2 regions of the Streptomyces sp. NPDC006510 genome follow, and region 2 is predicted to be linked to the other one. Evidence: predicted binding sites of a transcription regulator. Region 2 holds the regulator's gene; the other holds the start of a gene.
The links. The regulator HrcA, encoded in region 2, represses chaperone genes, less so after heat shock. The targets are predictions, from matches to a motif close to TTNGCACTCNGNNNNNCNGAGTGCNAA.

Region 1 (4,536 bases), on a different contig from region 2:
GGTCCCCGCCGATGTCGCGGAGAAGCCGAACCTGAACCCCGGCTGGACCAAGCTCGTCCAGGCCGACAACCTCGCCCGTGAGCTCGGCGTCGAGCAGGGCAAGCTGTTCGTCAAGGACGACTCCGGCAACCCCACGCACTCCTTCAAGGACCGCGTCGTCGCCCAGGCCATCGAGGCCGCCCGCGCCTTCGGCTTCACCACCCTCTCCTGCTCCTCCACCGGCAATCTCGCCGGCGCCGTGGGCGCCGCCGCGGCCCGCGCCGGCTTCCGCTCCTGCGTGTTCATCCCGCACGACCTGGAGCAGGGCAAGGTCGTCATGGCCGCGGTCTACGGCGGCGAACTGGTCGGCATCGAGGGCAACTACGACGACGTCAACCGCTTCTGCTCCGAACTCATCGGCGACCCGCTCGGCGAGGGCTGGGGCTTCGTCAACGTCAACCTGCGTCCGTACTACGGCGAGGGATCCAAGACCCTGGCGTACGAGATCTGCGAGCAGCTCGGCTGGCAGCTCCCGGACCAGCTGGTCATTCCGATCGCGTCCGGCTCGCAGTTCACGAAGATCGACAAGGGTCTCCAGGAGCTGATCAAGCTCGGCCTCGTCGAGGACAAGCCGTACAAGCTCTTCGGCGCCCAGGCCGAGGGCTGCTCGCCGGTCTCGGTCGCGTACAAGGGCGGCCACGACGTCGTCCGGCCGCAGAAGCCGAACACGATCGCCAAGTCCCTCGCCATCGGCAACCCGGCCGACGGCCCGTACGTCCTGGACATCGCCCGCCGCACCGGCGGCGCGGTCGAGGACGTCGACGACGAGCAGGTCGTCGACGCGATCAAGCTGCTGGCGCGCACCGAGGGCATCTTCGCGGAGACGGCGGGCGGTGTGACGGTCGGCGTGACGAAGAAGCTCATCGAGGCCGGTCTGATCGACCCGGCGCTGACCACCGTCGTACTCAACACGGGTGACGGCCTGAAGACCCTGGACGCGGTGGCCGACACCTCGCAGGCGACCGCGACGATCCGCCCCAGCCTGGACGCGTTCCGCGCCGCGGGCCTCGCCACCAGCTGACCACCCGAGACTCCAGGAAGGGCACCCACCATGAGCGTCAAGGTCCGCATCCCCACCATCCTCCGCACCTACACGGGCGGCCAGGCAGAGGTCCCGGCCGAGGGCTCGACCCTCTCCCAGGTCATCGAGTCCCTGGAGCAGAACCACCCGGGCATCGCCGCCCGCGTCCTGGACGACCAGGGCAAGCTGCGCCGCTTCGTGAACGTGTACGTCAACGACGACGACGTGCGCTTCGAGGGCGGCCTGGAGACGGCGACGCCGGACGGCGCCGGCATCTCGATCATTCCGGCGGTGGCGGGCGGCTGCTGACGCCCCGTCCGACCGCACCGCGTTATCGAATTGCCCTCTCCGCGATTGAAGCGGAGGGGGCAATTCTGCATGGTTGAGCGCGGTACAGTGTGGGAAGTCCCCCCAGCTGCCCCGTGCCCCCCGCATATGAGAATGCGCCCGGCCACGACAAGAAGCAGCCAAAGTGTGCGTTGTGCTTGCGGCATAAGTCGCCTTTGCCTGGCCCGACTTGCCCAGGAATCTCATGAATTCCGCATATCCGGGCGTTCGGTGCTGCCGAGAATTCTCGTCCGATTGACCTGTTGCAGAGGGCAGTTGGGCAGATACATTCAGCCGCGGTCGACGCGTTCCGGCGCACACACCCTCTCCTGTCGGAGGGTGAGTTCTGACCCGGGTCCGCGAAGTGCGGTCCTGCGCAAGGGCCAGTAATAGGGGAGTTAGGCATGGCTCAGGGCACCGTCAAGTGGTTCAACGCGGAGAAGGGGTACGGCTTCATCGCGGTCGACGGTGGTGCGGATGTTTTCGTCCACTACAGCGCGATCCAGATGGACGGGTACCGCACCCTCGAAGAGGGTCAGCGAGTTGAATTCGAGATCTCGCAGGGCCAGAAGGGGCCGCAGGCAGACATGGTCAAGCTCGCCGTCGGCTGAGTTCGGCGCGGTCGGCCAACGACACCACTCACGCACTGAGGGCCCGTACCCCGGGGGTACGGGCCCTCAGCGCGTCCTGGCGTGCGGGGCCCGGTGTGCGTTCCGGCGTTCGTCTCGGTGTGCGTCTCGGCGTGCCGCGCGCCGTTGTCCACAGCCGTCCGTCGTTGCCCACATCCGGAGGGGGACGCTTGCACTCCCGGGGGTCGAGTGCTAATCATTGGCGTTAGCACTCTCCAGGTGAGAGTGACAGAACTTGGACCGGGCCGGTGAGGCCCGCAGGTCGGTGGGGCAAGGAACCACCGGTCACGCAGGCCGTCCGTCGCGGGCGCCACTCGGTCCGGAGAAATCCACCCCTGTCCGGGAGGACCACTTCACATGGCCAAGATCATCGCGTTCGACGAGGAGGCCCGGCGCGGTCTCGAGCGCGGCATGAACCAGCTCGCCGACGCCGTCAAGGTCACCCTTGGCCCCAAGGGTCGCAACGTCGTCCTTGAGAAGAAGTGGGGCGCCCCCACGATCACCAACGATGGTGTTTCCATCGCCAAGGAGATCGAGCTGGAGGACCCGTACGAGAAGATCGGTGCGGAGCTGGTCAAGGAGGTCGCCAAGAAGACGGACGACGTCGCCGGCGACGGTACGACCACCGCCACCGTTCTCGCCCAGGCTCTCGTCCGCGAGGGCCTGCGCAACGTCGCCGCGGGTGCCAACCCGATGGCCCTCAAGCGGGGTATCGAGAAGGCCGTCGAGGCCGTCTCCGCCGCCCTCCTGGAGCAGGCCAAGGACGTGGAGACCAAGGAGCAGATCGCTTCGACGGCCTCCATCTCCGCCGCCGACACCCAGATCGGCGAGCTCATCGCCGAGGCCATGGACAAGGTCGGCAAGGAAGGCGTCATCACCGTCGAGGAGTCCCAGACCTTCGGTCTGGAGCTGGAGCTCACCGAGGGTATGCGCTTCGACAAGGGCTACATCTCGGCGTACTTCGCCACCGACATGGAGCGCATGGAGTCGTCCCTCGACGACCCGTACATCCTGATCGTCAACTCCAAGGTCAGCAACGTGAAGGACCTCCTTCCGCTGCTGGAGAAGGTCATGCAGTCCGGCAAGCCGCTGCTGATCATCGCCGAGGACGTCGAGGGCGAGGCCCTGTCGACCCTGGTCGTCAACAAGATCCGTGGCACCTTCAAGTCCGTCGCCGTCAAGGCCCCGGGCTTCGGTGACCGCCGCAAGGCCATGCTCGGCGACATCGCCATCCTCACCGGTGGCACCGTCATCTCCGAGGAGGTCGGCCTCAAGCTGGAGAACGCCGGTCTCGACCTGCTCGGCCGCGCCCGCAAGGTCGTCATCACCAAGGACGAGACGACGATCGTCGACGGTGCCGGTGACAGCGACCAGGTCCAGGGCCGCGTCAACCAGATCCGCGCCGAGATCGAGAACTCCGACTCGGACTACGACCGCGAGAAGCTCCAGGAGCGCCTCGCGAAGCTGGCCGGCGGCGTGGCCGTCATCAAGGCCGGTGCCGCGACCGAGGTCGAGCTCAAGGAGCGCAAGCACCGCATCGAGGACGCGGTGCGCAACGCCAAGGCCGCCGTCGAGGAGGGCATCGTCGCCGGTGGTGGCGTGGCTCTGCTCCAGGCCTCGGCCGTCTTCGAGAAGCTGGAGCTCTCGGGTGACGAGGCGACCGGCGCCAACGCCGTCAAGCTGGCGCTGGAGGCCCCGCTCAAGCAGATCGCCGTCAACGGTGGTCTTGAGGGCGGCGTCGTCGTCGAGAAGGTGCGCAACCTGGCCGTCGGCCACGGTCTGAACGCCGCGACCGGCGAGTACGTCGACATGATCGCCGAGGGCATCCTCGACCCGGCGAAGGTCACGCGTTCCGCCCTGCAGAACGCCGCGTCCATCGCCGCGCTGTTCCTCACCACCGAGGCCGTCATCGCCGACAAGCCGGAGAAGGCCTCCGCGGCCGCTCCGGGCGGCATGCCGGGCGGTGACATGGACTTCTGATCCTGACGGATCGGTAGTTCCTGCGCAGCCTCGCTGCCTCGCAGCTTTGCCGCATCGGCCCCCGGGACCAACTGGTCCCGGGGGCCGATGTCGTTTGCGGGGCGGGGCAGTGCTACCGCGCGAACGCCGTCTCCGGCGCGAACACCATCTCCGGGAAGCGTTCCGAGGGTCCGTCCAGCAGATGGTCGTCGCGCCCGCGCAGCCACCGGTCGAAGAACGACGTCACGTACGCCCGGTTCGCGGTCAGTGCGCGGTGCGGCGGCACCGTCCCGACCGCTCCGGCCGGCCCGCCCTCCGGCACCGCGCCCTGCCGGGCCAGTTGAGGCAGCAGTACCTCGGCATCGGTGTACGAGGCATGCCGTGAACCGGTCAGCGTCACATCGGCCTTCCAGCCGCGGGTGTTCGCCCAGAAAGCCGCCCACGACGGCTGTTGCCGGTAGTCGCCCGAGCCCTCGCTCCCCATCAGCAGCAACGGCCGGTCGAGCCCGTCCAGCGCCACGCTGCTCAGATGGGTGCCGTCCGGTTCCCGCCCACCGGCGT
Region 2 (4,536 bases):
GTCGGCGCCCGCCCACTGGGCGGCCTGGGCCTCCTCGGGCGTGGTGACGGTCACGACGGTGTACGTGCCGACGCCGGCGAACGCGTCGAGGATGTCGCGGGTCGGGCAGCCGAAGGTGAACGAGACGGCCGGGACCGGGTCCTCCAGGAGGATGGCCAGCTTGGCGTCGTAGTTGTCGTCGCCGCCGGAGTCCGTGTCGCCCAGCGGGGTCTCGTACCAGGCGGCCTCGCCCGCGAGCTGGTGCCGGTACACCTCGACGGCGCTCGGGTCGGCCAGCGCCGGCTGCGGCATGAAGAGATTGACGCCGAAGGGCTGAGCGGTCAGCCCGCGCAGCTCTTTGATCTCGTTGTACATGCCGTCCGCCGTCTTGTACCCGGCAGCGAGAAAACCGAGCCCGCCCGCCTCGGAGACGGCCGCGACGAGCTGCGGACAGGACGTGCCGCCCGCCATCGGGGCCTGCACGATCGGATACCGGCAGAGATCGGTCAACGCGGATGACATGACCGCATCGTGTCACGTCCCGCGCCGCCCGGGGCGCGCGGCCCGGGGTCCGCTTTGTACTCAAACGCCGGACGGGCCCCGTCGAGCGGGCCCGTCCGGCGTCCGGGAACGGTCTGCGGGACCGGTCAGCGGCCGTTGAAGGCGTCCTTCAGCCGGGAGAACAACCCCTGCTGGCCGGGCTGGAACTGGCCGGTGGGCCGCTCCTCGCCACGCATCTTCGCCAGGTCGCGCAGCAGTCGCTCCTGCTCCGGGTCCAGCTTCGTCGGGGTCATCACCTCGACGTGCACGATCAGATCGCCGCGCCCGCCGCCCCGCAGATGCGTGATGCCGCGGCCGTGCAGCGGTACCGACTGGCCGGACTGGGTGCCCGGCCGGATGTCGACCTCCTCCAGGCCGTCGAGCGTCTCCAGCGGCACCTTGGTGCCGAGCGCGCCCGCCGTCATGGGGATGGTGACGGTGCAGTGCAGATCGTCGCCGCGGCGCTGGAACACCGCGTGCGAGAGCTCGTGGATCTCCACGTACAGATCGCCGGCCGGGCCGCCGCCGGGGCCGACCTCGCCCTCGCCCGCGAGCTGGATGCGGGTGCCGTTGTCGACACCGGCGGGGATCTTCACGGTGAGCGTGCGCCTGGAGCGGATGCGGCCGTCGCCGGCGCACTCCGGGCACGGGGTCGGCACGACCGTGCCGAAGCCCTGGCACTGCGGGCAGGGCCGCGAGGTCATGACCTGGCCGAGGAAGGACCGGGTGACCTGGGAGACCTCGCCGCGGCCGCGGCACATGTCACAGGTCTGGGCGGAGGTGCCGGGTGCGGCACCCTCGCCGCTGCAGGTCGTACAGACGACGGCCGTGTCGACCTGGATGTCCTTGGTGGTACCGAACGCCGCCTCGGCGAGATCGATCTCCAGCCGGATCATCGCGTCCTGGCCGCGCCGGGTGCGCGAACGGGGTCCGCGCTGCGACGACGTACCGAAGAACGCGTCCATGATGTCGGAGAAGTTGCCGAAGCCGCCCTGTCCGAATCCGCCCGCGCCACCGCCGCCGGAGGCGGACAGCGGGTCGCCGCCGAGGTCGTAGACCTGCTTCTTCTGCGGGTCCGACAGCACCTCGTAGGCGGCGTTGATCTCCTTGAACCGCTCCTGGGTCTTCGGATCGGGGTTCACATCCGGGTGCAGCTCGCGGGCGAGCCGCCGGAATGCCTTCTTGATCTCGTCCTGAGATGCGTCGCGGCGCACGCCGAGTACGGCGTAGTAGTCCGTGGCCACTTACGACTCCGCCAGGATCTGTCCGACGTAACGTGCCACTGCGCGTACCGCTCCCATCGTTCCGGGGTAGTCCATGCGGGTCGGTCCGACCACGCCGAGTTTGGCGACTGCCTCGTCGCCCGAACCGTAGCCGACCGCGACGACGGACGTGGAGTTGAGCCCCTCGTGGGCGTTCTCGTGCCCGATACGTACGGTCATGCCCGAGTCCTTGGCCTCGCCGAGCAGCTTCAGCAGCACGACCTGCTCCTCCAGTGCCTCCAGCACCGGCCGGATCATCACAGGGAAGTCGTGCCCGAAGCGGGTGAGGTTGGAGGTGCCGCCGATCATCAGCCGCTCCTCCGTCTCCTCGACGAGGGTTTCGAGCAGGGTGGAGAGCACGGTGGACACGGTTCCCCGGTCCTCGCTCTCGAAGGATTCCGGCAGATCCTGCACCAGCTGCGGGACGTCCGCGAAACGGCGTCCGACGACCCGGCTGTTGAGCCGGGCCCGCAGATCGGCGAGAGAGGTCTCGCCGAACGGGGCGGGGCAGTCGATCATGCGCTGTTCGACCCGGCCGGTGTCCGTGATGAGCACGAGCATCAGCCGGGCGGGCGCCAGGGACAGCAGCTCCACATGCCGCACCGTCGACCGGGTCAGCGAGGGGTACTGCACGATGGCGACCTGCCGGGTCAGCTGCGCGAGCAGCCGGACGGTGCGGCCCACGACGTCGTCGAGGTCGACCGCACCGTCGAGGAAATTCTGGATGGCCCGGCGCTCCGGCGACGAGAGGGGCTTGACCCCCGCGAGCTTGTCGACGAAGAGCCGGTAGCCCTTGTCCGTCGGGATGCGTCCGGCACTGGTGTGGGGCTGGGCGATGAAGCCCTCGTCCTCCAGCACCGCCATGTCGTTGCGGACGGTCGCCGGGGAGACCCCCAGCTTGTGCCGCTCGGTGAGCGCCTTGGAGCCGACGGGCTCCTCCGTGCCGACATAGTCCTGGACGATGGCGCGAAGCACTTCGAGTCTGCGTTCGCTGAGCATCGCGACACCTCCAGCTGTGTTTCCTCGGTGGTTCTCGGGTCGTTCCTGTTTCTCTGCCCAGGAATCCGCCTGGCACTCTGTCATCGCGAGTGCCAGCAATCCCCCGGCCAGTGTACGGCGGCCGAGTGGGGACCTAGCAAGGGCGACCGGCACGCTACCGCGAGACCGCGCAGGTCGTTGCCGATAGCGTCGCGGTATGGATGCCTCTTGGGAAGAGTTCGGCTGGGAGCGACTCGGTCACGGAGTGGGCCGGCGGCGCCTTCCCGGATGGGACGCGACAGTCGCACTGGTGGTCGGAGCGGATGGAGTGCTGCTCTACGACACCGGATCGACGCTGCGCGAGGGTGCCGAGGTGCGGGCCCAGGCGCAGGCCCTGCTCGGCCGGAGGGTGACGCATATCGCACTCAGCCACCCCCATTTCGACCATGTGCTGGGCACCGCCGCGTTCCCCGGCGCCGAGGTCTACGGAGCGGTCGGCATGACCGAGCTGCTGAAGCGGGGGGCGGACGATCTGCGCGGCTCGGCCGTGCGCCAGGGGGTCAGCGAGCACGACGCGGCGGAGGCCGTCGATGCGCTGGTCGCGCCGCAGCATCAGGTGTGCGGCGAGTGGACGCTCGATCTGGGCGGCGGGCGCGAGGTGTTGCTGGCCGACGTGGGCCCCGCGCACAGCGGCCACGATCTCGTGGCGGTCGTCCCTGGCTCCCCCGCGATCGTGCTCTGCGGCGACCTGGTCGAGGAGTCCGGCGAACCGCAGGCGGGCCGGGACGCGTTCCCGTCCCGCTGGCCGGCCGCGCTGGACCGGCTGCTGGCGCTGGGCGGCGAGGGCGCGGTGTACGTGCCGGGGCACGGGGCGGTGGTGAACGCGGCGTTCGTACGGGACCAGCGCGAACAACTGACCGTACGCTTCGGCGTGTCGTGACCCTCAGTGCCTGTCCGGAAGATCATGGCCGGGGTCGCGACGCCTGGCACGACACCTCGCGGCGTTGCCGGAACGTCCGAACAGCTCCTTCCCCAAGCTCTCAACTCCGTTCGAGCAGGGGAGACCCCACCTAAGACGCTCCGGCGCCCTGCGATGCACCGCACCGGACGCCGCGCCCTGTCCGACCCTGATCCGCCGGACGGGACCCGGTCGTCCTATCGTCGTCCGATGCGCAGCTACCAGCCGGATCTGACCCCGCCGTGGAAGAGGTCCGCCCCCGTTCCCGAGGTCCCCGCCGAAACCGATCTGGTCGTGGAGGAGGTCTCCACCGGATTCTGCGGTGCGGTGATCCGCTGCGAGAAGACGGCCCAGGGTCCGACGGTGACCCTGGAGGACCGCTTCGGCAAGCACCGGGTGTTCCCGATGGAACCCCGCGGCTTCCTGCTGGAGGGCCAGGTGGTGACCCTCGTACGCCCCTCGGCGGCCGCTCCGGTGCGCCCCACGCGTACGGCCTCGGGTTCGGTCGCGGTCCCGGGGGCGCGCGCCCGGGTCGCGCGGGCGGGCCGGATCTACGTGGAGGGCCGGCACGACGCGGAGCTGGTCGAGCGGGTCTGGGGCGACGACCTGCGGATCGAGGGCGTGGTCGTCGAGTACCTGGAGGGCATCGACGACCTGCCCGCCATCGTGCGCGAGTTCTCCCCCGGCCCGGACGCCAGGCTGGGCGTCCTGGTCGACCACCTGGTCCCCGGCTCCAAGGAGTCCCGGATCGCCGACCAGGTGTCGGACCCGGACGTGCTGGTGGTCGGCCACCCCTACATCGACGTGTGGGAGGCGGTG

Region 1: a site for HrcA is predicted at 2,186-2,212, ahead of groL (chaperonin GroEL). Genes of this name have one in related genera too.

The regions. Positions count from the first base shown of each region.
Region 1 covers NZ_JBEXPH010000001.1:37,935-42,470, forward strand. The annotation lists gene thrC (threonine synthase) at 1-1,060, shown strand, start outside; gene ABZY11_RS00195 (MoaD/ThiS family protein) at 1,091-1,369, shown strand; gene ABZY11_RS00200 (cold-shock protein) at 1,792-1,998, shown strand; gene groL (chaperonin GroEL) at 2,374-3,996, shown strand; gene ABZY11_RS00210 (esterase) at 4,109-4,536, opposite strand, start outside.
Region 2 covers NZ_JBEXPH010000108.1:226-4,761, reverse strand. The annotation lists gene ABZY11_RS27650 (nitronate monooxygenase) at 1-501, opposite strand, end outside; gene dnaJ (molecular chaperone DnaJ) at 627-1,763, opposite strand; gene hrcA (heat-inducible transcriptional repressor HrcA) at 1,764-2,780, opposite strand; gene ABZY11_RS27635 (MBL fold metallo-hydrolase) at 2,977-3,699, shown strand; partial or broken gene ABZY11_RS27630 (DUF3097 domain-containing protein) at 3,928-4,536, shown strand, end outside.